DNA from 2 places in the Streptomyces litchfieldiae genome. Region 2 is predicted to be linked to the other one. Evidence: predicted binding sites of a transcription regulator. Region 2 holds the regulator's gene; the other holds the start of a gene.

Region 1 (14,262 bases), on a different contig from region 2:
ATGAGGTCCCGCAGTCCGGCCTCGGCGACGGTGAACGGCAGGCTGAGCTCGTTCAGCTCGGCGCGGGCCGCCACCTTCCGCAGCAACTGGGCGATGGTCCGCTCCAGGCTCCGCACCCCGGCCTCGCGGGTGTACTCGCCGGCCAGCTTGCGCAGCACGCCGTCCTCGACGACGACCTCGTCGCCGGCCAGGCCGGTGCGCTCGAGCTGCCGGGGAACGAGGTGGTCCCGGGCGATGATGACCTTCTCGTCCTCGGTGTAGCCGTCGAGCCGCACGAGCTCCATCCGGTCCAGCAGCGGCTGGGGGATGGCCTCCAGCACGTTGGCCGTGGCCAGGAACACCACGTCGGACAGGTCGAGTTCGACCTCCAGGTAGTGGTCGCGGAACGTGTGGTTCTGCGCGGGGTCGAGGACCTCCAGCAGCGCGGCGGCGGGGTCGCCCCGGTAGTCGCTGCCGACCTTGTCGATCTCGTCCAGCAGCACGACCGGGTTCATCGAGCCGGCCTCCTTGATGGCCCGCACGACGCGGCCGGGCAGCGCGCCGACGTAGGTGCGCCGGTGGCCGCGGATCTCGGCCTCGTCGCGGACGCCGCCGAGCGCCACCCGGACGAACTTGCGGCCCATGGCCCGGGCGACCGACTCGCCGAGGCTCGTCTTTCCGACGCCGGGCGGGCCGACCAGGGCCAGCACGGCGCCGCCGCGCCGGCCGCCGATGACGCCGAGGCCGCGGTCGCCGCGCCGCTTGCGCACGGCCAGGTACTCGGTGATCCGCTCCTTGACGTCCGCGAGCCCGGCGTGGTCGGCGTCGAGCACGGCCTTGGCGCCGGCGATGTCGTAGGCGTCCTCGGTGCGGGTGTTCCAGGGCAGCTCCAGCACGGTGTCGAGCCAGGTGCGGATCCAGCTCCCCTCGGGGCTCGCGTCGGAGGACCGCTCCAGCTTGTCGACCTCCTTGAGCGCGGCCTCGCGCACCTTCTCCGGCAGGTCGGCGGCCTCCACCCGGGCGCGGTAGTCCTCGCCCTCGTCGGCGGCGTCGCCGTTCAGCTCGGCGAGCTCCTTGCGGACGGCGTCCAACTGGCGGCGCAGCAGGAACTCGCGCTGCTGCTTGTCGACGCCCTCCTGGACGTCCTTGGCGATGGACTCGGCCACGTCCTGCTCGGCCAGGTGGCCGCCGAGCAGCGCGATGGCGAGCTTCAGGCGCTCGACGGGGTCGGTGGCCTCCAGCAGCGTGACCCGCTGCTCGGTCTTGAGGAACGGCAGGTAGCCGGCGTTGTCCGCGAGCAGGCCCACGTCCTCGATCTGCTCCACGCGGTCCACGATCTGCCAGGCGCCGCGCTTGCGGAGCCAGGTCGTGGTCAGTGCCTTGTACTCCTTGACCAGCTCGGCGACGGCGCCGGGCAGCGGGGTGGGCACGGTCTCCTCGATGCGCGTGCTCTCGACCCACAGCGCGGCACCGGGGCCGGTGGTCCCGGATCCGATCCGGACCCGGCGCAGTCCGCGCACCAGGGCTCCCGGATCACCGTCGGCGAGCCGCCCGACCTGCTCGACGCGGCCCTCGACGCCGATCCCGGCGTAGGTGCCGTCGATACGCGGAACGAGCAGCAGCCGGGGCTTCTCCCCCCGGCCGGCCGCGGCCTGCGCGGCCTCCACGGCGGCCCGCACGTCGGAGTCGGAGAGCTCCAGCGGCACCACCATCCCTGGCAGCACCACTTCGTCATCGAGCGGCAGCACGGGCAGGGTGAGTACATCGAACGACGAAGTCATGACCTCTCCCTCGGCAGGCAAATTGAGCTTCGTCGGCTCAATGCCGGGAGGGGGTGGAGATGTTCCCCGGCCTCCGCGCTGTTCGCTCACAGCGATACGCGGCGGCGCATGCCCGCCCGCTCAGGTGTCGCGGCGCACCCGGTACAGGAAGTCGCGGGTCGCGCTCGGCGGGTGGGCCTCCACCACGAGGCGGTTCATCATGTGCCGGTACTGCTCGATCTCGGCCGGCTTGTCGGGGTAGACGCCGCCCGTGAGCTGCTCCAGATAGACCACGTCGGGCAGCTCCCCGCCGGGCGGACGCAGCACCGTGACCGGGCCCGCGATCGCCGCGTGGCCGCCCACCGCGAACGGGACCACCTGGATCGTCACGTGCGGCAGCTCGGAGACGTCCAGCAGGTGGTCGAGCTGCCGCCGCATCAGCCCCGCGTCGCCCATCGAGCGGCGCAGGGCCGCCTCGTCGATCACCACCCACAGGTGCGGCGGGCGCTCCCGGTGCAGGATCCGCTGCCGGCCCATCCGCAGCTCGACGCGGCGCTCGATCCGGTCCTCGGTGTCCTCGGGGCCCAGCAGGACCACGGCCCGGGCGTACTCCTCGGTCTGGAGGAGGCCGGGGACGAACTGGAGTTCGTAGCCGCGGATGACCACGGCGGTCTGCTCCAGGCCCAGGTACACGTTGAGCCAGGTCGGCACGACGTCGTAGTAGAGGTGCCACCAGCCCGGCGTGTTCGACTGGAGCGCCAGCGCCAGCATGGTGGCGATCTCGGCCTCGTCGGTGACGCCGTACAACGTCAGCAGGTCCCGCACGTCGCGGGCCTTGAAGCCGGTCCGGCCCATCTCCAGCCGGCTGATCTTGGAGTGCGAGGCGCGGATCCGCTCCCCCGCGTCCGCGCCCGTGATGCCCCTGGCCTCGCGGAGCTGGCGCAGCCGGGCGCCGAGGACCATGCGGGGCACGGTGGGCCCGGTCTGCCGGTAGTCAATGGTACGAGCGGCACTGCGCTCGCTGACGGCTTCCCCATGGTTCAGCACGCCCATGACCGCTCCCATCGCAGTAACCGCGAACGCCCAACTGTACTAAGGTTCCCCGCTCGTTCGGTTAGGGCGGTCACAACTTTCGTCCGACGCCGCAGACGATGTGCACCTCCTCCGGCTCCCCCCAGGGAGTCGCCTCCGGGCGCCAGTGCGAGCAGGCGACCACCCCGGGCTCCACCAGCTCCAGGCCGGTGAACAGCTCGGCGACCTGGGCCTTGGTGCGCTGGGTAAGCTTCGGGGTGCCGTGCTGGTTCCAGTGCTCGACCGCCTCGTCCGTGCCGGGACCGACGGAGGTGTGGGACAGCACCAGGTGGCTGCCGGACGGTACGGCGTCCAGCAGCCGCTTGACAATGGAGTGGGCCTCGCCGTCGTCGGCGACGTAGTTGACGACGCCCAGCAGCATGATGGCGACCGGCCGGCCGAAGTCCAGGGTCCGGGCCGCGGCGTCCAGGATCAGGTCCGGGTCCTCCAGATCCGCGTGGAGGTAGTCCGTGGCGCCCTCCGGGGTGCTGGTCAGCAGGGCGCGGGCGTGGGCGAGGACCAGCGGGTCGTTGTCCACGTAGACGACGCGGGAGTCCGGGGCCACCCGCTGGGCCACCTCATGGGTGTTGTCCACGGTGGGCAGGCCCGTTCCGATGTCCAGGAACTGGCGTATCCCCGCCTCTTCCGCCACGTAGCGGACGGCGCGGCCGAGGAACGCGCGGTCGGCGCGGGCGTAGGTGATCATGCCGGGGGCGATCCGCAGGATCTCGTCGCCGGTCTCGCGGTCGATCGCGTAGTGGTCCTTGCCGCCCAGCCAGTAGTTCCAGATGCGGGCCGAGTGCGGCACGGAAGTGTCCAGTGCCAGCGCCTCGTTGGTGGTGGGATCGGTCACGGCGTCCTCCTCCGGCGGCGGTCGGAGCGCCTCAGCGTAGCGGGCCCGGAACGGGCCGCACCCGGCAGGTGGTGACGGGGAGCGTCCGCCGCCCTACGGTAGCGGCATGACGTCCAGCACCCACTCGGTGACCAATCAGGTTCCGCCCCTGGTGGAGCACGACGTGTTCGGCGGCGACGCGGCGCTCGCCGAGGCGTTCGCGCGGCACATCGCGCCGGAGGTGGCCGAGGAGGCCACCGCCGAGCTGACCGCGCTGGGCCGGGCGGCGGGTTCGGCCGAGGCCCAGGAGTGGGGGACGCTGGCCAACGCCAACCCGCCGGTGCTGCGCACCCACGACCGGTACGGGCACCGCGTCGACGAGGTGGACTTCCACCCGGCGTGGCACCACCTGCTTCGCAGGGCCGTCTCGGCGGGGCTGACCGACGCCTGGTCCCGGCCCGGCGGGCATCTGCGGCGCGCGGCCGGTTTCCTGGTGTGGTCGCAGGTCGAGGCCGGGCACGGGTGCCCGGTGTCCATGACGCACTCGGCGGTGCCGGCGCTGCGCGCCGAGCCGGAGCTGGCGCGCGTCTGGGAGCCGCTGCTGACCTCGCGCCGCTACGACCCGGGCCTGCGGCCGGCGGCCGGCAAGGCGGGCGTGCTGGCCGGGATGGGGATGACCGAGAAGCAGGGCGGCTCGGACGTGCGGGCCAACACGACGCGCGCGGAGCCCCTTTCCGAGCCGGGGGCGTACGCGCTGACCGGGCACAAGTGGTTCTGCTCGGCGCCGATGTCCGACGCCTTCCTGGTGCTGGCCCAGGCGCCGGGCGGGCTGACGTGCTTCCTGCTGCCCCGGGTGCTGCCGGACGGCGAGCGGAACGCGTTCCGGATCCAGCGGCTGAAGGACAAGCTGGGGAACCGCTCCAACGCCTCGGCCGAGGTGGAGTTCGACGGCACCACGCTGGCGTGGCGGGTCGGCGAGGAGGGGCGCGGGGTGCCCACGATCATCGAGATGGTCGGCGCGACGCGGCTGGACTGCGTGGCCGGCTCGGCGGCGATCATGCGGCAGGCGGTGGCGCAGGCGGTCCATCACGCGGCGCACCGGGAGGCGTTCGGCGGGAAACTGATCGACAAGCCGCTGATGCGGAACGTGCTGGCCGACCTGGCGCTGGAGTCCGAGGCCGCCACCGCGCTGACGCTGCGGCTGGCCGCGGCGAGCGACGCCGCGGCGGCCGGCAGCGCCCAGGAGCGGCATCTGCTGCGGCTGGCGGTGCCCGCCGCGAAGTACTGGGTCACCAAGCGCTGCACGCCGGTGGCCGCCGAGGCGCTGGAGTGCCTGGGGGGCAACGGCTATGTCGAGGAGTCGGGCATGCCGCGGCTGCTGCGCGAGTCGCCGCTCAACTCCATCTGGGAGGGCTCGGGCAACATCCAGGCGCTGGACGTGCTGCGCGCGCTGCAACGGGAGCCGGGCGCGCTGAACGCGTTCCTCGCGGAGGTCGGGCGGGCGGCCGGGGCGGACGCCCGGCTGGACGCCGCGATCAAGGAGCTGCTGACCCAGATGTCCGACCTGGACGGGATCGAGAGCCGGGCCCGGCGTCTGGTGGAACGACTGGCGCTGGTGCTCCAGGGCGCGCTGCTGGTGCGGTACGCGCCGCCGGCGGTGGCCGACGCGTTCTGCGCCTCGCGGCTGGGCGGCGACTGGGGCGGCGCGTTCGGCACGCTGCCGGGCGGCGACCTGGAGAGCGTCGTCGAGCGGGCCCGCCCGGTTAACGGCATGTAACGCGGAGAGGTTTGGGCCCCGCCCACCAGGTAAGACCCACTGCATGACACCCGTCGGAGAAGTCCTCCTCGACGGCGAGTCATGAGCACCTCGGCGTCCGCTCCGCCGGCCGTGGCCGTCCTGGCCGGCCGCGCGGGCGGGCACGACGACAAGGGTGGTGCGTCATGGAAGGCATGTGGACCGGGTCCGGGATCGAGGCCCAGCTCGCGGAGGCGCTGGGCGCCAGGGGACGCGAGCCGTACGACGACGGGCGGGGCACCGAGCGCCAGCGCGTGCTGATGCTGGACTACCGCGAGTTGGTGGAACGCCTGCTGGGCGGCTGACCTCCGTGCCCCACCGGTCCCGGGGGCCGGTGGGGCCACGGGTGTCGATGTGATGAAATGCCCGGATGAACGACGCCCCCACGTTCCGGGTGACCACCTGGTCACTGGAGCAGACATCCCCCGGTGACCTCACCGCCCCCGCCGCCCGCGCGGATGCCGGGGCGCCCGGCGTCCGGACGCTCCGGGCGGAGGTGCCCAGCCCCGAGTTCAGCCGCTTCTTGTATACGGCGGTGGGCGGCGACGTGCACTGGACGGACCGGCTCGGCTGGCCCCACGAGCAGTGGCGGGCCTTCCTGGAGCGGCCAGGCGTGGAGACGTGGGTGACCTACGACCGCGGCACGCCCGCGGGCTTCATCGAACTGGAGGCGCAGGCCGCGGGCGCCGTGCTGATCAGCTACTTCGGGCTGCTGCCCGCGGCGCGCGGCCGGGGGCTCGGCGGCGCGCTGCTGACGTTCGGCACGGCCCGCGCCTGGGATCTCGCCACGCGCTGGCCGGACCGGGAGGCGACCCGCCGGGTCTGGGTCAAAACCTGCAGCAAGGACGGCCCGCACGCCCTGGACAACTACCGGCGGCGCGGCTTCCGGGTGTTCGACACCTCGGTCACCGACGAGCCAGCGGCGCCCGCTCCCGGCCCCTGGCCAGGCGCCTGCGACCGAATGTGACCGAGCTCTCACTCGTCTCGCATATTGGGACCACAATGTCCACATGCTGGATCTCAGTGGACGCGGACGTCACCGCGTGCCACGCTTCCGTCATGTCACAAGCTGGAACCATCCTGGTGAGTCGGCGCCACGTCGACCTCGGTCGAATGTCCAGCGCCATCTGTCCGGCCCGCTGAGAGCCGCCGCAGCGCGAGCCGGTCCCCGACACTTTCCCGAAACCCGCGGGTGTCCACCCGCACCGACCGTTCACTCTGCCCTGACGCCCGCAGCGCCGCGGGTGCCCCCGGGCAGAGCCGCCCTGCTGCCCGCAGAAGGATCGCGTGACGATGTCCGACCCCGGCAAGAAGCCCGTCGCCCCGACCCGCCGCAAGGCCGGCCGCCACCGCGGCGAAGGCCAGTGGGCCGCCGGGCACTTCACCCCGCTCAACGGCAACGAGCAGGTCAAGAAGGACGACGACGGTCTCAATGTACGGACACGCATTGAGACGATTTACGCGCACCGCGGTTTCGACTCGATCGACGGGCAGGACCTGCGCGGCCGGATGCGCTGGTGGGGGCTCTACACCCAGCGCCGCCCCGGCATCGACGGCGGCAAGACGGCGATCCTGGAGCCGGAGGAGCTGGACGACGAGTACTTCATGCTCCGGGTCCGCATCGACGGCGGCCGGCTGACCACCGCGCAACTGCGCGTGATCGGTGAGATCTCGCAGGAGTTCGCCCGCGGCACCGCCGACATCACCGACCGGCAGAACGTCCAGTACCACTGGATCCGCATCGAGGACATGCCGGAGATCTGGCGCCGCCTGGAGGCCGTGGGCCTGTCCACCACCGAGGCGTGCGGCGACACCCCGCGCGTGATCCTCGGCTCGCCCGTGGCGGGCATCGCGGAGGACGAGATCATCGACGGCACCCCGGCGATCGAGGAGATCCACCGCCGGGTCGTGGGCAACAAGGCGTACTCGAACCTGCCGCGCAAGTTCAAGACGGCGGTCTCCGGCTCGCCGCTGCTCGACGTGGCGCACGAGATCAACGACGTCGCGTTCGTCGGCGTCAACCACCCCGAGCACGGCCCCGGCTTCGACGTGTGGGTGGGCGGCGGGCTGTCGACCAACCCGAAGATCGGCGTGCGGCTGGGCGTCTGGGTGCCGCTGGAGGAGGTCGCCGACGTCCACGAGGGCATCGTCGGCATCTTCCGCGACTACGGCTACCGGCGGCTGCGCACCCGGGCCCGCATCAAGTTCCTGGTGGCGGACTGGGGCGCGGAGAAGTTCCGCCAAGTGCTGGAGGACGAGTACCTGCTGCGCAAGCTCGCCGACGGCCCGGCGCCCGAGCAGCCCCCGCACCACTGGCGCGACCACGTGGGCGTCCACCGCCAGCGGGACGGCCGTTACTACGTCGGCTTCGCCCCGCGCGTCGGGCGGGTGGACGGCACCACCCTGACCAAGATCGCGGACCTCGCCGAGGCGCACGGCTCGGGGCGGGTGCGCACCACGGTGCAGCAGAAGATGCTCATCCTCGACGTGCCCGAGGAGCGGGTGGCGGCGCTCACCGAGGGCCTGGCGGCGCTCGACCTCACGACCGCACCCTCGGCGTTCCGGCGCGGCACGATGGCCTGCACCGGCATCGAGTTCTGCAAGCTGGCCATCGTGGAGACCAAGGGCCGCGGCGCCTGGCTGATCGACGAGATGGAGCGCCGCCTGCCGGACTTCGACGAGCCGATCACGATCAACATCAACGGCTGCCCCAACTCCTGCGCCCGCATCCAGGTCGCGGACATCGGTCTCAAGGGCCAGCTCGTCACGGACGACGAGGGCAACCAGGTGGAGGGCTTCCAGGTCCACCTCGGCGGCGCCCTCGGCCTGGAGCCGGCCTTCGGCCGCAAGGTCCGCGGCCTGAAGGTCACCGCCGCCCAACTCGCCGACTACGTCGAGCGCGTGCTGCGCGCCTTCCAGGAACAACGCGAGCCCGGCGAGCGCTTCGCCCAGTGGGCCGCGCGTGCGGACGAGGGATCCCTGTCGTGAGCGAGAGGGCCGCCCCGTTCTACTGCCCGTACTGCGGCGACGAGGACCTGCGCCCCAGCGAGGCGGGGCACGGCGCCTGGGAGTGCGCGTCCTGCAACCGCGCCTTCCGGCTGTCGTTCCTCGGCCTGCTGGCCAGGGGCCTCGCGCGGCCCGCCGCCGACGACGGCGGCGCAGAAGCACGCTGACGCAACGGGAAGAGGCATCATGACCGCGATCACCACCGAGCCGACCAGGGCCGAGGAGCTGCGCGCGCTCGCCGAGCGGGCGGGCCGCGAGCTGGAGGACGCCCCGGCCCCGGACATCATGCGCTGGGCCGCCGACACCTTCGGCCCGCGGCTGTGCGTCACCTCGTCCATGGCCGACGCCGTCGTGGCGCACCTGGCGGCCACCGCGCGGCCGGGCATCGACGTGCTGTTCCTGGACACGGGCTACCACTTCCCCGAGACCATCGGCACCCGGGACGCGGTCGCCGCCGTGATGGACGTCAACGTCATCACCCTCACACCGCGGCTGACCGTCGCCGAGCAGGACGCCCAGTACGGGCCGCGGTTGCACGACCGGGACCCCGATCTGTGCTGCGCCATGCGGAAGGTTGAGGTGCTTGAGGCCGGTTTGGGGGCATACGATGCTTGGGCCACGGGACTTCGCCGCGACGAGTCGCCCACCCGCGCCAACACGCCGGTCGTCGGCTGGGACGCCAGGCGCGGCAAGGTGAAGATCGCTCCGATAGCCAGGTGGACGGAGGACGATGTGGCGGCCTACGCGGCCGAGCACGGGGTGCTCATGAATCCGCTCCTCCAGGACGGCTACGCCTCCATAGGCTGCGCGCCCTGCACGCGCCGCATAGCGGACGGCGAGGACGCGCGGGCCGGCCGGTGGGCCGGTCTGGGCAAGACCGAGTGCGGGCTGCACGGCTGACATGACGCCGACGACGAGGACACACGAGATGACCGGGACAGGGCAGGGCGCCACCATCTGGCTCACCGGCCTGCCCAGCGCGGGCAAGACCACCATCGCCCGGGCGCTGGCGTACCGACTGGCCGGCGAGGGCCACCGCGTCGAGGTGCTCGATGGCGACGAGATCCGCGAATTCCTCTCGGCCGGCCTGGGCTTCACGCGCGAGGACCGTCACACCAACGTGCAGCGCATCGGGTTCGTCGCCCAACTCCTCGCCTCGCACGGCGTGAAGACGCTGGTGCCGGTGATCGCCCCCTACGCGGACAGCCGCGAGGCGGTGCGCAAGCGCCACCAGGCGGCGGGCACCGGCTATGTCGAGGTGCATGTGGCCACGCCCGTCGAGGTCTGCTCGGTGCGGGACGTGAAGGGGCTGTACGCCAAGCAGGCCGCGGGCGAACTCTCCGGCCTGACCGGGGTGGACGACCCGTACGAGGAGCCGGCCGATCCCGACCTGCGGATCGCCGCCCACGAGCAGTCCGTCGAGGAGTCCGCCGCCGCGCTCTACGCGCTGCTGCGGGACCGGGGGCTGCTGTGAGCGGCGGACGCCCGGCCCCCGGCGGCACACCGGCCACCGGGGAAACCAGCGAGCGAGAGGAAGACAGCATGACCGTGACGGTCCGACGACCCGGACACACCGTCGGCGGCGCGCCGTTCGCCCTGCCGCACCTGGACGTGCTGGAGTCCGAGGCGGTGCACATCTTCCGCGAGGTGGCGGGCGAGTTCGAGCGGCCGGTGATCCTGTTCTCCGGCGGCAAGGACTCGATCGTCATGCTGCACCTGGCGCTCAAGGCGTTCGCGCCCGCGCCGCTGCCGTTCGCCCTGCTGCACGTGGACACCGGGCACAACTTCCCCGAGGTCATCGCCTATCGCGACCGCGTCGTCGCCCAGCACGGGCTGCGGCTGCACGTCGCCTCCGTCCAGGAGTTCATCGACCGCGGCGAGCTGCGCGAGCGGCCGGACGGCACCCGCAACCCGCTGCAGACCGTGCCGCTGCTGAGCGCCATCGAGACCCAGCGCTTCGACGCGGTGTTCGGCGGCGGCCGGCGCGACGAGGAGAAGGCCCGAGCCAAGGAGCGGGTGTTCTCGCTGCGCGACGAGTTCGGCGGCTGGGACCCGCGCCGCCAGCGCCCGGAGCTGTGGCAGCTCTACAACGGGCGGCACGCGCCCGGCGAGCACGTCCGCGTCTTCCCGCTGTCCAACTGGACCGAGCTGGACGTCTGGCAGTACATCGGCCGGGAGAAGATCGACATCCCGGAAATCTACTTCGCCCACGAGCGCGAGGTGTTCGCCCGCGACGGCATGTGGCTGGCGCCCGGCGAGTGGGGCGGTCCCAAGGACGGCGAGCGGACGGACCGGCGCCTGGTGCGTTACCGCACGGTGGGCGACATGTCCTGCACGGGCGCGGTCGATTCGGACGCGGCGACGGTCGAGCAGATCATCGCCGAGATCGCGGCCTCCCGGCTGACCGAGCGGGGCGCGACGCGGGCCGACGACAAGCTGTCCGAGGCCGCCATGGAGGACCGCAAGCGCGAGGGGTACTTCTGATGACCGCACCCGCGTCCGGCATCGAGCCGCTGACCACCACCGCGCTGCTGCGCTTCGCGACGGCCGGCTCGGTGGACGACGGCAAGTCCACCCTGGTCGGGCGGCTGCTGCACGACTCCAAGTCGGTGCTCGCCGATCAGTTGGAGGCCGTCGAGGCCGCCTCCCGCAACCGCGGCCAGGAGGCCGTCGACCTCGCGCTGCTGACCGACGGCCTGCGCGCGGAGCGCGAGCAGGGCATCACCATCGACGTGGCCTACCGCTACTTCGCCACGCCCCGCCGCCGGTTCATCCTGGCCGACACCCCCGGCCACGTGCAGTACACGCGGAACATGGTCACCGGCGCCTCCACCGCCGAGCTGGCCATCATCCTCGTGGACGCGCGCGCCGGGGTCGTCGAGCAGACCCGCCGCCACGCGGCCGTCGCCGCGCTGCTGCGGGTGCCCCATGTGGTGCTCGCCGTCAACAAGATGGATCTCGTCGACTATGCCGAACCGGTGTTCGCGCGGATCGCCGGGGAGTTCACCGCGTACGCGGCCTCCCTGGGCGTGCCCGAGGTCACCGCGATCCCGATCTCGGCCCTGGTCGGCGACAATGTGGTGACGGCGTCGGCCGCCATGGACTGGTACGGCGGCCCTACGGTGCTGGAGCACCTGGAGACCGTCCCGGTGACGCACGACCCGGCCGAGGACCCGGCGCGGTTCCCGGTGCAGTACGTCATCCGCCCGCAGACCGCCGAGCACCCGGACTTCCGCGGCTACGCGGGGAAGATCGCCTCCGGCGTGCTGCGCGTCGGCGAGCGGGTCGTCGTCCAGCCCTCGGGGCGGACCAGCACCATCGAGAAGATCGACGCGCTGGGCCAGTCCGTCGAGCTGGCCTTCGCGCCGCAGTCCGTGACGCTCACGCTCGCCGACGACCTGGACATCTCGCGCGGCGATCTCATCGCCCCGGCCGGCGGCGCGGCCGTCGCCACCCGGGACATCACCGCGACGGTCTGCCACCTGCACGACCGCCCGCTGACCCCGGGCGCCCGGGTGCTGCTCAAGCACGCGACGCGCACCGTCAAGGCGATCGTCAAGGAGATCCCCTCCCGGCTCACCCTGGCCGACCTGTCCCAGCACGCCGAGCCCGGCGAGCTGGTGGCCAACGACATCGGCCGCGTGGTGATCCGCACGTCCGAGCCGCTGGCGATGGACGACTACGCGGTCTCCCGCACCACCGGCTCGTTCCTGCTGATCGACCCCGCGGACGGCTCGACGCTGACGGCCGGCATGGCGGGCGACGCCTTCGCCGCCGCTGCCGCGGCCGGCGACGACGAGGCAGGCGCATGGGACTTCTGACCGGGGCGGCGGACGCCTTCGGGACGTTCGCCAAGGAGGGCGGGCGCGTCGGGAGCGGCGCGCTCGGCAGCGGCGAGGGCGGCATGGGGCGATGTGCGGGCCGCTGACGCCCGCCATGTCCGTTTGCCCACCGCTCGCACGCCGCTCCCCGGAAGGAACCGAGAACCCATGACCGCGATCCGTCTCCCGTCCCCCAGACGAGCCCGCCGCCTGCTGGCCGGCGCGGCGGCCCTGCCGCTCCTCGTCGGCACCCTGGCCGCCTGCGGCTACGGCTCCGAGGCCGAGGACGACACCCCGGCCCCGTCCGGCTCCGGGGACGCCCCCGCCCTGTCCACGGATCAGGTGAACATCGGCTACTTCGCCAACATCACCCACGCCACCGCCGTGGTCGGCCTCCAGGACGACGGCCTGATACGGCAGGCGCTCGGCGGCACCGAGGCCGTTCCGCAGATCTTCAACGCCGGCCCGTCCGCGATCGAGGCGCTGAACGCGGGCGACCTGGACGTGGCGTTCCTCGGCCCGAACCCGGCGATCAACGGCTGGGCCCAGTCGGGCGGCGAGAGCCTCCGCATCGTCTCGGGCGCGGCCTCCGGCGGCGCGGCGCTCGTGGTCAACCCGGACGCGGTGTCCAGCCTGGACGAGCTGGAGGGCGCGCGCATCGCCTCCCCCCAGCTCGGCAACACGCAGGACGTCGCGCTGCTCAACTACCTCGCCGGCCAGGGCTACGAGGTGAACCCGCAGGACGGCACGGGCGATGTCGAGGTGTTCCGCATCCCCAACGCGGAGATCCCGGCCACGTTCGACAACGGCGACATCGACGGGGCGTGGGTCCCGGAGCCCACCGCCGCGAACCTCGTCAGCCGCGGCGCCGAGACGCTGCTCGACGAGGGCGAGCTGTGGGAGAACGGCCAGTACGTCGTCACCCACGTGATCGCCTCGCAGGACTTCCTGGCCGAGCACGAGGACGTCGTCGAGGCCATCGTGCGCGGCGTCGTGCGCACCAACGCCTGGATCAACGAGCACCCGGACGAGGCGAAGAGCCAGTTCAACAGCGCGCTGGCCCAGTTGCCGGGCGGCAGCGAGCTGCCCCCGGAGGTGCTGGACCCGGCGTTCGACCACGTCGAGTTCCTCAACGACCCGCTGGCCCAGACCCTCAAGACCGGCGCGGAGAACGCGATCAACGCCGGCCTGCTGGAGGAGACCGACCTCACGGGCATCTACGACCTTTCCATCCTCAACCGGGTACTGGCGGAGGAAGGGCTTCCGGAGATCACTGAGGACGCCGGCCTCGGCGTCGAGTGACGGCCCCCCACACCACCCAGGAGGTGACACCGATGGCCCTCGCCCTCGACAAGGACAAGAAGGATAAGAAGGACAAGCCGGAGAGTGCCGATCAGGCCGGACCCGAGTACGCCGTCCGCCTCGACCACGTGTCGAAGTCCTTCGGCCGGCCCGGCCGCCAGCAGCTCGTGCTGGACGACATCAGTCTCGATGTCGCCCCCGGGGAGTTCGTCACCCTGCTCGGTGCCTCGGGCTGCGGCAAGTCGACGCTGCTGAACCTGACCGCCGGGCTGGACGCGGCGTCCGCCGGCACCATCTCGGTCCCCGGCGGGCGCCCCGCCCTGATGTTCCAGGACCACGCGCTCTTCCCATGGCTGACCGCCGGCCGGAACATCGAGCTGGCGCTGCGGCTGCGCGGCCTGCCGAAGAACGAGCGCCGGCCGGAGGCCGAGCGGCTGCTCGCGCTGGTCCGCCTGCAGGGCGCCTACGGCAAGCGCGTCCACGAACTGTCCGGCGGCATGCGGCAGCGCGTCGCGCTGGCCCGGGCGCTCGCCCAGGACAGCCAACTGCTGCTGATGGACGAGCCGTTCGCCGCGCTCGACGCGATCACCCGGGACGTGCTGCACGAGGAGCTGACCCGGATCTGGAACGAGACCGGCGTGTCGGTCCTGTTCGTCACGCACAACGTGCGCGAGGCGGTGCGCCTGGCCCAGCGGG
Region 2 (14,262 bases):
GCGGTAACTTAACGGGGCATCCCGCGTCGCGCACCCGAGTCATGTGCCGCCACTTGACTTCAACTTAACTTCAAGTCCCAGTCTGGTTCCGTCCCCGCCGGCCGCGAGGCCGGCCCACTCCGACGGACAAGGACTCCGACCATGCCCGCCAGTCTCTCCGCCACTGTCAGCCCCGCGGCGAACGTCACCACCGGCGCGGCCACCGGCCGGCCGCTGCGGCTCGCCGTGATCACCGGCAGCGTCCGGGAGGGCCGGTTCGGCCCGACCGTGGCGCGCTGGTTCGCCGAACGGGCCGCCGCCCGGCCGGACCTCACCGTGGACGTCGTCGACCTGGCCGGCAGCGACGCCGAACTGCCGCTGCACATGGCCGCGCCCGGCCCGGGCGGCGCGGCGCTGACCGCGCGCCTCGACGCCGCCGACGCGTTCGTCGTCATCACACCCGAGTACAACCACAGCTACCCGGCCGGGCTCAAGAACGTCATCGACTGGCACCGCGAGGAATGGCACGCCAAGCCCATCGGCTTCGTCTCCTACGGCGGCCTGTCCGGCGGCCTGCGCGCCGTCGAGCACCTGCGGGTCGTCTTCGCCGAGCTGCACGCCGTCACCGTGCGGGACACGGTCAGCTTCCACCTCGTGTGGAACCAGTTCGACGACCAGGGGCGGCTGGCCGAGCCCGCCGGTCCCGAGGGCGCGGCCACGGCCATGCTCGACCAGCTCGCGTGGTGGGGCGACGCACTGCGCGCGGCCCGTTCGACGCGCCCCTTCGCGGCATGAGCGCCCCCGTGCCCGCCGCCGGCGCGACCGCCGCGCCCAGGAGCCTGTACGGCGTCGCCGCCGTGATCGTTCTCGGCTCGCTCACCACCGTGCTCGACACCACGATCGTCAACGTCGCCCTGGGCCCGCTCGCCCGCGAGTTCGGGGCGCCGCTGACCACCATCCAGTGGGTGGCCTCCGGCTACACGCTGGCCCTCGCCGCGGTGATCCCGGCCACCGCCTGGGCGATCGGCCGCTTCGGCAGCAAACGCCTCTACATGCTCGCCCTCACGCTGTTCACCCTGGGCTCCGCGCTGGCCGGGCTGGCCTGGAACGCCGAGACGCTGATCGCCTTCCGCGTCCTCCAGGGGCTGGGCGGCGGCATGGTCATGCCGGTCGGGATGGCGATCATCCTCCAGGCCGCCGCGGCCGAGGGGAAACAGGGCACCCTGATGTCGATCCTCGGCCTGCCCATCCTGGTCGGCCCGGTGGCCGGCCCGGTGCTGGGCGGCTGGCTGGTGGACGAGGTCTCGTGGCGCTGGATGTTCTTCATCAACGTGCCCGTCGGCGCCGTCGCGGTGGCGCTGGCCGGCCGGGTCTTCCCGCCGGACCGGCCGCGGCCCGGGCGGCGCCTGGACGTGCCGGGGCTGCTGATGCTCTCGCCTGGCCTGGCCGCCGTGATCTTCGGGCTGACCCGGGCCAGCGAGGGCGGGGGCGGCTTCGCCGACCCCGGCGTGGCCGGGCCCGTGCTGATCGGGGCGGTGCTGGTCGCCGCGTTCGTGGTGCGCGGGCTGACCGCCGCCGAGCCGCTGATCGACCTGCGGCTGCTGCGGCACCGGCCGCTGGCTGTCGGCGCGGCCACGCTCTTCCTCTTCGTCACCGGCTACTTCGGCTCGATGCTGCTGGGCCCGATGTACTTCCAGGACGTGCGCGGCACCTCGGTGACGGCCTCCGGGCTGCTGGGCGCGCCGCTCGGGCTGGCCGCGGGGATCACCATGCAGATCACCGGGCGGATGGTGGACCGCGTCGCGCCGCGCCTGATCGTGCTGCCGGGCGTGCTGCTGGCGGCCACCGGGCTGACCGCGTTCGCCGTGCAGGCCGAGACGGGCACGCCGTATCCCCGGCTGGGCCTGGCGCTGGCGGTGACGGGCGTCGGGGTGGGGATGGTGATGATGCCGAGCATCGCCGCGGCCACCCGCGCGCTGGCGCCCGGCGACGCGCCGGCCGCCAGCACCCTGCTGAACATCAACTCGCAGGTCGCCGGCTCCATCGGGCCCGCCATGGTGTCCATGGTGCTGGCCGGGCAGCTCGACGGGCAGGCGCGGGCGGCCGACGCGTTCCAGCACACCTACGTCTGGGGCATCGCCGCGCTGGCCGCCGCCGCGCTGCCCGCGCTGCTGGTGTCGGCGCGGCGGCCGGCCCGGCCGGCCGGTCAGTCTGCCGGGCCGAAGGGTCAGCCGATTGGCGCGCCGGCCCGCGTCCGATCGGAGGAAGCCGTCGACAAATAATCCCAAACCTCTCATAACACCCTTCCGGCCACGCAGGATGGTGCGAAAGCGAGCCGGAAGGGTGTGCTGTCGTGGCTGGCCAGATGACGCGCGGTCAGAGGATCCTGTGGTGGCTGCTCCTCGCCTTCGGGGTGCTCCTGGCCCTCACCGCGGGCACCGCGCTGTGGGCGTACCAGCGGCTGGACGGGAACATCCGCACCGACCACGCCGCCGCCCGGGCGCTGGAGCGGAACGCGGCCGGCCGGCCGGCGGAGGCCGGGGGCGAGGCGAGGAACATCCTGGTGATCGGCCACGACCTCGGCTCGGGCACGGGCAACGCCCGCTCCGACACGGTGCTGCTGCTGCACCTGTCCGGGGACGGTCGGCGGGCCGAGGCGGTGAACGTGCCGCGCGACATCGTCGTGGACATCCCGGCCTGCGAGACGGCGGAGGGCGAGCGGAGCCCGGCGCGGCGGGCCCAGTTCAACTGGGCGTTCCAGTACGGCGGCGCGGCCTGCACGATCCGCACGTTGGAGCGGCTGACGGACCTGCGGGTGGACGAGCACCTGGTGCTCGGCTTCGAGGGCTTCGCCGAGGTGGTGGACGCCGTCGGCGGGGTGGAGGTGGAGCTGGCCGAGGCCGAGCACGACCCGAACGTCGGGTACGACCTGGCGGCGGGCCGGCACCTGCTCGACGGCGAGCAGGCGCTGGCCTTTGTCCGGGCCCGGGTCCATGTGGGCGACGGCAGCGACCTGAACAGGCTCGCGCGCCAGCAGAAGTTCCTGGGCCTGGTGTACGACCGGATCACCGACCGGGGCACGCTCGGCAACCCCGCCAAGCTCTACCCCGTGCTGCGGGCCGTGACCTCCGCGATCACCGCCAGCCCCGGGCTGGACTCGCTGACCGAGCTGAAGGACCTGGCCGACGCCCTCAAGGCGGTACCGGACGACGGGCTGACGTTCCACACGGTGCCCACGGTCCCCCACCCCGGCGAGCCGGACCGGCTCGCGCTGGACTCCCCGGCCGCCGGCCGGTTCTTCGCCGCGCTGCGCGAGGACCGGGCGCTGCCCCGGCCGGCCTGAGCGACCGTTCTCGGCCGTTTTCGACCGAGATGCGGCGTAACGGGGGCCGTGCTGGCATGGAGAAATGATTGTGACGATCGTGGGCGCGGGCGCCATGGCCCGGGGCATAGCGACCATCGCGCTGGCCGGCGGGCACACCGTCCGGCTGATCGACCGGACCCCCGAGAAGGCCGCCGCGCTGGCCGACGAGCTGCGGCAGGCCGCGCCTGACGGCGATGTCGGGCAGTCCGACGCCATCGCCGTCGAGGACGCCGACCTGGTGGTCCTGGCCCTCCCCTATCCCAAGGGCCGCGACGTGGTCGCCGAGTACGGCACGGCGCTCACCGGCTCGGTCGTCGTGGACATCTGCAACCCCGTGGACTTCACCACCTTCGACTCGCTGGCCGTGCCGCCCGGCACCTCGGCCGCCGAGCAGATCGCCGCCGACGCGGCCCCCGGGGCGCCGGTGGTCAAGGCGTTCAACACGACGTTCGCGACGGCGCTGCTGGCCGGGCAGGTGGCCGGCAAGCCGCTGGACGTGTTCATCGCGGGCGACGACGAGGCCGGCAAGAACGCCGTCGCCGAGCTGGCCACGGGCGGCGGGCTGCGCCCGCTGGACGTCGGCCCGCTGCGCCGGGCCCGCGAGCTGGAGGGCTTCCAGTTCCTCCATATGGCGGTCCAGGAGCGCCTGAACCTCAACTGGTCGAGCGCCATCAAGATCCTGCCCTGACCCGGGGAGGCCGACGTGTGGTCACGCCGAATAGCCGTGTGGGCCGCGGTCCTGCCGCTGGCCGTCGTGGTGACGTGGGACGCCCCGCCGCTGACCGCCGAGCCGGAGGCGCCGCGCCCCGCGCGCCGGCCGCTGCCCGCCGTCGAGCAGGCCGCCCCCCGGCCCACCGTCGTCTCCCGCGCCGTCTGGGGCGCCGACGAGGAGCTGCGCCGGGACGACGTCACCTACACCGGCGCGGCCCGGGCGGTCTTCATCCACCACACCAACCACCCCGACGACTACGACTGCGCCGACGCCCCGGAGATGCTGCGCGCGATGCACGCGGACCACGTGACCCGGATGGGCTGGGACGACCTGGGCTACAACTTCGTCGTCGACAAGTGCGGCACGATCTACGAGGGCCGGGCCGGCGGCCTGGACCGTTATGTGCTGGGGGCGCACACCACCGGCTTCAACATGGACAGCGTCGGCATCGCGGCGCTCGGCGACTTCGCCGACGCGGGCGGGGTGCCCGAGGCGCTGGTGACCGCGATCGCCGAGATCGCCGCCTGGAAGCTGCGGCCGGGCACCGATCCGCGCGGCGAGGTGCGCCTGGTCTCCACGAACGACGACAGCCGGGTGCCGGAGGGCGACCCGGCCGAGCTGGCGGTGATCTCCGGCCACCGCGACATCGTGCAGACGCACTGCCCCGGTGACGCGCTCTACGCCGAGCTGCCCCGCATTCGCGACGAGGCCGCCCGGGTGCGCATCGCGGCGGGCACCTGAGGCCCATGCCGCCGCCCGCAGCCCCCGGTCTGATGCCCCGCTGGCTGCGGGCGTTGCCGGTGGTGCTGCTGATCGTGACGGGGGTGGTGGAGTGGGTGGTGCCCGGGTGGGTGCAGCTCGCGTTCCTGTTCGCCGCGCTGCCGCCGCTGACCGGGCTGATCTACGGGCCGCGCATGACGGCGCTGCTGGGCGTGGCGGCGCTGCTGCTGCTGGTGCTGCCCGCGACCCGGCCGCCGCACGTGGACGACGCCGACCTGGGCGCGGTGGGCGCCATCTCGGTCGGCGGGGTGCTGGTCTCCTGGATCCGGAGCCGCTACCTCCGCGATCTCGTGGTGGTGCGGAACGTGGCGGAGGCCGTGCAGCGGGCCGTGCTGCCGCCGTTGCCGGAACGGGTCGGTGACGTCCGGTGCGCCGGCCTCTACCGGGCGGCGCAGGTCGGGGCGCTGGTCGGCGGCGACCTGTACGACCTGCGGGCCAGCCCGTTCGGGGTGCGGGCGCTGGTGGCGGACGTGCAGGGGCACGGCCTGGCGGCGGTGGCCACGGTGGCGGCGCTGCTGGGCGCGTTCCGGGAGGCGGTGCTGGACGAGGCGGATCTCGGCGCGGTGGCCGCCCGGCTGGACCGGCGGCTGGTCGTGGACGCGGCGAACAACGCGGACGAGCAGCCGTCGGAGCTGTTCGCCACGGCGCTGCTGCTGGAGTTCCCGCCCGGCTCCCGGCAGGTGCGGCTGGTGAACTGCGGGCATCCGCCGCCGCTGCTGGTGCGCGGCGGCGAGGCGCGGGAGCTGTCGGCCGATGCGGCGCCGCCGCTGGGCCTCGGGGCGGGGCAGCCCTCGCCGGCGGCGGCGCGGGCGGTGTCGCTGCGGGCGGGGGACGTGCTGCTCGGCTACACGGACGGGGTGACCGAGGCGCGGGACGCGTCGGGGGAGTTTTATCCGCTGCCGGAACGGCTCGCCGGCCGGCTGGGCCACGAGTGGCCACCGGGGCAGGTGCCGCCTCTGGGGCTGGTGGAGTTCGTGTGGCGGGATGTGACCGAGTACGCCGGTGCGATCACCGATGACGTCGCCCTGCTGGCCTTGAGCCTCGACAGGCCACAAACTTGAGCCGACAAGGCTCAGGACATTTGACCGAGGGACGGGCCTGCGGCACTCTTGAGTCAGTCGCACTCAAGCTAGTAGCTGGAGGATACCGAAATGGCACGTGCGGTCGGCATCGACCTGGGCACGACGAACTCCGTCGTCAGTGTTCTCGAAGGCGGTGAGCCCACCGTCATCACCAACGCCGAGGGCGCCAGGACCACGCCGTCCGTCGTCGCTTTCGCGAAGAACGGCGAGGTGCTGGTCGGCGAGGTGGCCAAGCGCCAGGCGGTCACCAACGTGGACCGGACGATCCGTTCCGTCAAGCGCCACATGGGCACGGACTGGAAGATCGGCCTGGACGGCAAGGACTTCAACCCGCAGCAGATCAGCGCGTTCATCCTGCAGAAGCTGAAGCGGGACGCCGAGGCGTACCTGGGCGAGAAGGTCACCGACGCGGTGATCACCGTCCCGGCGTACTTCAACGACCACGAGCGGCAGGCCACCAAGGAGGCCGGCGAGATCGCCGGTCTGAACGTGCTCCGCATCGTCAATGAGCCGACGGCCGCCGCCCTCGCCTATGGCCTGGAGAAGGACGACCAGACCATCCTGGTCTTCGACCTCGGCGGTGGCACCTTCGACGTCTCGCTGCTGGAGATCGGCGACGGCGTGGTCGAGGTGAAGGCCACCAACGGTGACAACCACCTCGGTGGTGACGACTGGGACCAGCGCGTCGTGGATCACCTGGTCCGCCAGTTCGCGAACGCGCACGGCGTCGACCTGTCCAAGGACAAGATGGCCCTCCAGCGGCTGCGCGAGTCCGCGGAGAAGGCCAAGATCGAGCTGTCCTCGTCCACCGAGACCACGATCAACCTGCCCTACATCACGGCGTCCGCCGAGGGCCCGCTGCACATGGACGAGAAGCTCACCCGGGCGCAGTTCCAGCAGCTCACCGCGGACCTGCTGGAGCGCTGCAAGACCCCGTTCCACAACGTGATCAAGGACGCCGGGATCCACCTGTCCGAGATCGACCACGTGGTGCTGGTCGGCGGTTCCACCCGTATGCCGGCGGTCGCCGAGCTGGTGCGCGAGCTGACCGGCGGCAAGGACGCCAACAAGGGCGTGAACCCGGACGAGGTCGTCGCCATCGGCGCCAGCCTCCAGGCCGGTGTGCTCAAGGGCGAGGTCAAGGACGTCCTGCTGCTGGACGTCACCCCGCTGTCCCTCGGCATCGAGACCAAGGGCGGCATCATGACCAAGCTGATCGAGCGCAACACCACGATCCCGACCAAGCGTTCCGAGATCTTCACCACGGCCGAGGACAACCAGCCGTCCGTGCAGATCCAGGTCTACCAGGGCGAGCGCGAGATCGCGGCGTACAACAAGAAGCTCGGGATGTTCGAGCTGACCGGCCTGCCCCCGGCGCCGCGCGGCGTCCCGCAGATCGAGGTCACGTTCGACATCGACGCGAACGGCATCATGCACGTCTCCGCCAAGGACCTCGGTACCGGCAAGGAGCAGCGGATGACCGTCACCGGCGGCTCCGCGCTGCCGAAGGACGACATCGAGCGGATGATGCGCGACGCCGAGCAGTATGCGGACGAGGACGCCCGCCGCCGCGAGGCCGCCGAGACGCGCAACCAGGCCGAGCAGCTCGTCTACACCACGGAGAACTTCCTCAAGGAGAACTCCGAGAAGGTGCCCGGCGACGTCAAGACCGAGGTCGAGGCGGCCGTCGCGGAGCTCAAGGAGCAGCTCAAGGGCGAGGACACCGCGGCCATCCGCGAGGCGTCCGAGAAGGTCGCGGCCACCAGCCAGAAGCTGGGCCAGGCCATGTACGCCGACGCCCAGGCGGCGCAGGCCGCGGGCGGCCAGTCGGCCGGCGGCACCGAGTCGGCCGCGCCCGGCGCCGACGAGGACGTCGTGGAAGCCGAGATCGTGGACGACGACAAGCCGAAGGGTGGTGCGGCGTGACCCAGGACCCGCAGGGCTTCGACAAGGAGTCCGAGGTCCCCGACGCCGAGGCGGCGAAGTCCGAGGTGCCCGCCGAGACACCGGCCTCCGACGAACGCGCGGAGGCCGGCCCGGGCGGTGACGGGTCGCCGGAGGCGGCGGCGCAGGACCTCCAGGAGGTGGCCCTGACCGCGCAGTTGGACCAGGCGCGCTCCGCGCTGAACGAGCGCACCCAGGATCTCCAGCGGCTCCAGGCCGAGTTCCAGAACTACCGCCGCAGGGTGGAGCGCGACCGCGTCGCCGTGAAGGAGATGGCCGTGGCCAACCTCCTGACCGAGCTGCTGCCGGTGCTCGACGACATCGGCCGCGCCCGGGACCACGGCGAACTGGTCGGCGGCTTCAAGCAGGTGGCGGAGTCGCTGGAGGTCGTCGCGGCGAAGATGGGGCTGATGCAGTTCGGCAAGGAGGGCGAGCCCTTCGACCCGACCGTGCACGAGGCCCTGATGCACAGCTATTCGCCGGACGTCACGGAGACGACGTGCGTGCAGATCCTTCAGCCGGGGTACCGCATCGGCGAGCGCACCATCCGCCCGGCCCGGGTGGGTGTCGCCGAGCCCCAGCCCGGCAAGCCGGCCGAACAGGAGGAGAGTGCGCCCGAGAAGGACGACGGCGGTGGCCCGGACGAGGGCTGACGCCGCGGTGAGAGCGCCGACGTGGAAGGAGGGACGCCGGGGATGAGTACCAAGGACTTCATCGAGAAGGACTTCTACAAGGTTCTCGGCGTCCCGAAGGACGCCACCGAGGCCGAGATCAAGAAGGCGTACCGGAAGCTCGCCCGGGAGAACCACCCCGACGCGAACAAGGGCGACGCCAAGTCCGAGGAGCGCTTCAAGGACGTCTCCGAGGCGTACGACGTGCTCGGCGACCCCAAGCGGCGCAAGGAGTACGACGAGGCGCGCGCCCTCTTCGGCAACGGCGGCTTCCGCCCGGGGCCGGGCGCCGGCGGTCAGTTCAACTTCGACTTCGGCGACCTGTTCGGCGGCGGGCCCCAGCCGGGCGGCGGCCCGGCGGGGCCCGGGGCCGGCGGCTTCGGCGGCGGCCTCGGGGACGTCTTCGGCGGGCTGTTCAACCGCGGCGGCGCGGGGACGCGCACCCAGCCGCGGCGCGGCCAGGACATCGAGTCCGAGGTGACGCTCAGCTTCACCGAGGCGGTGGCCGGCGCGACCGTGCCGCTGCGGATGTCCTCCAGCGCGGCGTGCAAGACCTGTTCGGGCACCGGCGACAAGAACGGCACCCCGCGGGTGTGCCCGACCTGTGTCGGCACCGGGCAGGTCAGCCGCGGCGGCGGGGGCGGCTTCTCGCTCACCGACCCGTGCGTGGACTGCCGCGGCCGGGGCCTGATCGCGCAGGACCCGTGCCCGGTGTGCCGGGGCAGCGGGCGGGCGACCAGCTCGCGGACCATGCAGGTGCGGATCCCGGCCGGCGTGGACGACGGGCAGCGCATCCGGCTGCGCGGCAAGGGCGCGCCCGGCGAGCGCGGCGGCCCGAACGGGGACCTGTACGTGGTCGTCCACGTGGACGAGCACCCGGTCTTCGGCAGGCGCGGGGACAACTTGACGGTCACCGTGCCGGTGACCTTCCCGGAAGCCGCGCTCGGTGGTGAGATCAAGGTGCCGACGCTCGGTGGTCCCCCGGTGACGCTCAAGCTGCCGCCGGGCACCCCCGGCGGACGCACGATGCGCGCGCGCGGCAAGGGCGCGGTGCGCAAGGACGGCACCCGGGGCGATCTGCTGGTCACCATCGAAGTGGCCGTGCCGCGCGACCTGGGGGAGAAGGCACGCAAGGCCCTGGAGGAGTACCGCGCCGCCGCGGAGGGTGAGGACCCTCGGGCAGGCCTGTTCGAGGCCGCGAAGGGAGAGTAACGAGATGAACGGCCGGAACGGACAGAACAGCAACCCCTACGAACTGACCGACGAAACTCCGGTGTACGTCATCTCCGTCGCGGCTCAGCTCTCCGGGCTGCATCCGCAGACACTGCGGCAGTACGACCGGCTGGGTCTGGTCTGCCCGGACCGGACCCCCGGTCGTGGCCGCCGCTACTCGGCGCGCGACATCCAGTTGCTGCGCGAGGTGCAGCGGCTGTCCCAGGACGAGGGGATCAACCTCGCCGGGATCAAGCGGATCATCGAGCTTCAGACCCATGTCGCCGCGCTCCAGGCGAAGGTGGTCGAGCTCCAGCAGGCGGTGGAGGGCGCCGCCGTCGCCATGCGGCAGCGCGAGGCCCAGGTCCACGCGTCCTACCGCCGCGACCTGGTGCCCTATCAGGACGTGCGCCAGTCCGCCGCGATCGTGGTCTGGCGCCCGGACGGCAACGGCGGCCGCTGACCGTCTCCCCGGGCCGGGCGCCGGTCTGGCACCATGGTCAACCGGGTTCAGCGTCACGGCCGTTGGAGGGGAAGCGATGAGTGGTCCCAGCAAGGGGCTCGGCAAGGTCGAGGTGCAGGTCAGGTGGGACCCCAGCCCCTCGGGCCGGCCCGCCACGGATCTGGACATCATCGCGGGGACCTATCGCGCCGACGACCCGTTCGGCGACCCCGTCTACCTCGTGCACTTCGACAGCCGCTCGCCGGACGGCACCATCACGCTGAGCCGGGACAGCCGAACGGGTCAGGGCTTCGGCTATGACGAGGTCATGACCCTGGAGTTCGACCGGCTGGCCGAGGTCTACGGCCGGGTGGTCGTCGGGGTGGCCATCCAGCAGAGCGGCGGGCGGAAGACGTTCGCGGACGTGGCGGGCGCCAAGGTCCGCGTCGCCGAGGGCTACACCGAGCTGGCGACCGACGAGTTCGCCGGGGTGGCCGGTTCCACGGCGGCGACGGTCGCCCAGTTCATCCGGAACGACTCCGGCGCCTGGTCGTTCGCCCCGGCCGTGCGCGGATACGACGCCGGCCCGGAGGAGTTCGCCCGGATCATGGGCGCGGGGCCGGCCTGACCTGCCGCCTGTTCAGCGCGCGGCCCAGCGGGGGCAGCGCCAGACAGGTCAGCATGGTGGCCAGCAGCCAGCCGGCCAGCACGTCCGTGGGCCAGTGCACGCCCAGATAGACCCGGCTCGCGCCGACCGCGACCGCCCAGGCGGCGGGCACCGCGATGGCCAGCGCGCGGGTCGCGACGCGGTGGCAGTACGGCAGCAGCGCGGCGGCCAGCCCGATCGCGGCCAGCGCGGACGTGGTGGCGTGGCCCGAGGGCATGGCCGGGTTGTTGACGTGGGCGTGCCAGTGCTCCTCGGGCGGCCGGGGCCGGTCCACCGCGTTGACCAGGAGGTAGCGGAGGAACTGGGCGGTGGCCAGGGCGCCCACGCCGGCCACCGCGCCCAGCAGCCACGCCCGGGGCACGGTCAGCACGCCCGCCGTGATGGCCAGCAGATACGGCACCACGCGGTTGCCGGTGTCGGTGATGAACCGGAACACGTCGATCCCGCCCGCCGTGCGGTTCTCCAGCGTCCAGTCGTGCAGCGCGCGGTCGATGCCGAACGGCACCCCGTCCCGCAGCGTCACCACCGTGATCAGCGCGGCGAGCAGCACGGCGGCGGCCGAGGCGGCGAGCAGGCGGTGGGGCGGCATCAGGCCACCGCCCCGTTGAGGAAGAACGCGGTCGTCGCGGCGCTGGCCCGTTCCACGCCGAGCGCGCCCGGCGCCGCCAGCGGCATCGCCGACTCGATCAGCCCGCCGTAGAACGCGAGCAGCACCTCGGGCGACAGATCGGCGCGCAACGTGCCGTCCGCCGCGCCGCGCGCCAGCAACGCGAGCAGCGGCGCGCCCAGTTGTGCCTGGATTTCGTCGGCGTCGGCGGGCTTGGGCCCGGTGCGCAGGAACGCCGCGTACCGGCAGCCGGTGCCCAGGAAGGCCCGGGTCAGCCGCGCGATGCCCTCGGCCACCGGGACCGTTTCCAGCCCGGCCTCCTCGATCCGGTCGGTCAGCTCGTCCAGGGCCCTGCGGCCCAGGGCGGCGAGCAGCGCCTCGCGGGTCGGGAAGTAGCGGTACAGCGTGGCGCGGCCGACGCCGGCGGCGCTCGCGATGTCGGCCATGGAGGCCGCGTCGCCGCGCTCGGCCAGGACGACGGCGGCGGCGGCCAGGACGGAGGTCGCGATGTGGTCCCTGAGGACCGGCTTCCGGCTCATCGGCGGAAGTGTAGTGGCGCGGGTGCGGGCGGCGCCCGGAGCCGAACGGGCGCCGCCCGCGGTCGCGTTGCCGCGCGGGATCAGCTTCCGGAGCGGCGCACCTCCACGTCAGCGGCCCGGACATAGGCGATGCGGTGGCCGAGCTGGATCTGGTAGTACACCTCGCCGCGCACGACCTGATGGTTCGCCGGGTCGAAGGTGACGGCCCGGTAGTACTCGCTCTCCGTCCGCTGCCCCACCACGTACTCCTGGTCGGCGGGGATCTGGTACGCCAGCGGCACCACCGGCTGCGCGGGCACGTCCGCCGGGTAGGCGGCGGCCTCGGGATAGGCCCGGCCGTAGACCGGGATGGTGGCCGCGCCGTCCTTGCCGGTGACCACCCAGCCGCGGGCGTTCACCGCGGTCGGGGCGTCGGCCGGGTTGTGGAACCACGCCTGCTGGCCGAGGTACCAGATCGCGGTCCAGTCGCCCTCCCGGCCGGCCACCGCGAATTGCTGCCCGGCCGTGGCGCGGGCGCCCACGTCGTTGACGCCGGTGGAGGACCGGCCGTCGCCCGGGTGCGTGGCGATGTCGGAGACCAGCGGCGCGTTGGCGTCCGGCGCGGTGTGCAGCCGGACGGCGGCGGAGCCGTGCGGGGCGCAGGGGTTGCCGCTGCCGCCGCAGTCGGTGAACACCGGCGCGTGGCTGTCGTAGTCCGGCGCGATGGTGACGATGCCGCCGCCCGGGCCCGCGGTCGGGCGGAACGGGGCGCCCAGCAGCTCGAAGTAGTGCGACCAGTCCCAGTACGGGCCGGGGTCGGTGTGCATCCCGGCGACGCTCGCGTTCACCGGGCCCTGGACGTTGTCGTGGCCGATGATGTGGTGGCGGTCCAGCGGGATGTCGTACTGCCGGGACAGATACCGCACCAGCCGGGCCGAGGTGCGGTACATCGCCTCCGTGTACCAGGCGTCGGGGCTGGTCAGGAAGCCCTCGTGCTCCAGGCCGATGGAGTTGGCGTTGACGTACCAGTTGCCGGCGTGCCAGCCCACGTCCTCGTTCGACAGGTGCTGCGCGATGTGGCCGTCCGAGGAGCGCAGGCTGTAGTGCCAGGAGACATACGTGGGGTCCGTGACCAGGTCGAGGGTGGTCTGCCAGGTCGCCTCGGTGTCGTGGATGACGATGTAGTCGATGGCCTGCGAGGCGGGGCGGTCGGCCAGGTCGTGGTTGCCGTAGTCGCCGTCGCCCAGCTCCTCGTAGGGCGCCGGGATCCACTCGCAGGAGACCGACCGGGGGCACTCGACCTCGGGGTCCCGGGGCGCGGCGGGCAGCCCGAGGCCGTCGGCGGCCGCGGTGACCGGGGTGACCGCGAGCGGTTCGAGGACGACGCGCCGGCCCTCGGCGGTGACGCGGGAGGTGCCCTCGTTGATCACGGCGTAGACCTCGTCCGCGAAGACCTCCGCGGCCTCCCGCGTCTCCGCGCCCGCGTAGGCGGCGACCGCGCCGTACCAGTCGGCCGGGTCGTCGCTGGCGGGCAGGCCCAACTCGCGCTGGGCGGCGGCCAGTAGCGCCGCGCCACCGCGCACGTTCGCCGCCTCGCTGGTCCGCAGCTCGCCGGCGGGCAGGCCCGTCAGCTCCGCCGCCTCGGGCAGCGTGCGCAACGCGGCGGGCAGCGCGGAGGCGGACGCCGGCTCCGGCTCGGCCGGGTCCAGCGGGCGGGACTCGTCGCCGCGCGGGTCCTCGCCGCCGTGCCCGTGGTGTTCGCCCGCCTCGGCGAGCGCGGTCTCCGCGTCGGTCAGGTGCATCGGACCGTAGCCGCCGGACACGCTGGCCGCGCCGCGGTGGCCGTCCCACCGGGACTGGAGGTAGGAGACGCCGAGCAGCACGCTCTCCGGCACGTCGTACTCCTCGGCCGCGTCGGCGAACGCCTCTTGCAGCGCGGTGGCGTCGGAGTCGGCGCCCGCGGGCGGGCTCCCGGACAGCAGGGGCAGGGCAACGGCCGCGGCGGCGGTGGCGACGGCCGCGCGGCGGGCGCGTCTCGGCCGCTGGGGACTGGATTCTCGCAAGGCGGGCCTCCCGGAGGGCTGGGCTGGGTGCGCCATGAGCATGAGCATGCTGGTGGTCGGCGGTGACGCCGTCAATGCGCCCGGGATACACCGAAGTTGCACCTCCGTGGCGGTCCCCCGGGCTTTCGGCGCGCCGCGTCCGCCGCCTGCGGCGCGGCACTGGTCTCAACCGGTGGTGGAAGGGCGGATTTTGCCGATTCTTTGCCGCGAAAGATCAATGA

The links. The regulator HspR, encoded in region 2, represses chaperone genes until heat shock. The targets are predictions, from matches to a motif close to TTGAGNNNNNNNNNCTCAA.
Region 1: a site for HspR is predicted at 1,783-1,801, ahead of lon (endopeptidase La). Genes of this name have one in related genera too.

Annotation. Positions count from the first base shown of each region.
Region 1 covers NZ_JAVREL010000008.1:142,031-156,292, forward strand. Annotated here, with positions in the region: gene lon (endopeptidase La) at 1-1,760, opposite strand, end outside; gene RM590_RS15870 (helix-turn-helix domain-containing protein) at 1,881-2,792, opposite strand; gene RM590_RS15875 (SAM-dependent methyltransferase) at 2,863-3,663, opposite strand; gene RM590_RS15880 (isovaleryl-CoA dehydrogenase) at 3,770-5,419, shown strand; gene RM590_RS15885 (hypothetical protein) at 5,584-5,742, shown strand; gene RM590_RS15890 (GNAT family N-acetyltransferase) at 5,808-6,404, shown strand; gene RM590_RS36020 (putative leader peptide) at 6,497-6,580, shown strand; gene RM590_RS15895 (nitrite/sulfite reductase) at 6,731-8,425, shown strand; gene RM590_RS15900 (hypothetical protein) at 8,422-8,610, shown strand; gene RM590_RS15905 (phosphoadenylyl-sulfate reductase) at 8,630-9,343, shown strand; gene cysC (adenylyl-sulfate kinase) at 9,372-9,917, shown strand; gene cysD (sulfate adenylyltransferase subunit CysD) at 9,986-10,927, shown strand; gene RM590_RS15920 (sulfate adenylyltransferase subunit 1) at 10,927-12,264, shown strand; gene RM590_RS15925 (ABC transporter substrate-binding protein) at 12,433-13,566, shown strand; gene RM590_RS15930 (ABC transporter ATP-binding protein) at 13,599-14,262, shown strand, end outside.
Region 2 covers NZ_JAVREL010000012.1:85,701-99,962, forward strand. Annotated here, with positions in the region: gene RM590_RS20540 (NADPH-dependent FMN reductase) at 142-774, shown strand; gene RM590_RS20545 (DHA2 family efflux MFS transporter permease subunit) at 771-2,261, shown strand; gene RM590_RS20550 (LCP family protein) at 2,333-3,322, shown strand; gene RM590_RS20555 (NADPH-dependent F420 reductase) at 3,387-4,031, shown strand; gene RM590_RS20560 (peptidoglycan recognition protein family protein) at 4,047-4,796, shown strand; gene RM590_RS20565 (PP2C family protein-serine/threonine phosphatase) at 4,802-5,896, shown strand; gene dnaK (molecular chaperone DnaK) at 5,987-7,843, shown strand; gene grpE (nucleotide exchange factor GrpE) at 7,840-8,514, shown strand; gene dnaJ (molecular chaperone DnaJ) at 8,557-9,744, shown strand; gene RM590_RS20585 (heat shock protein transcriptional repressor HspR) at 9,749-10,207, shown strand; gene RM590_RS20590 (TerD family protein) at 10,284-10,814, shown strand; gene RM590_RS20595 (phosphatase PAP2 family protein) at 10,792-11,442, opposite strand; gene RM590_RS20600 (TetR/AcrR family transcriptional regulator) at 11,442-11,999, opposite strand; gene RM590_RS20605 (N-acetylmuramoyl-L-alanine amidase) at 12,080-14,077, opposite strand.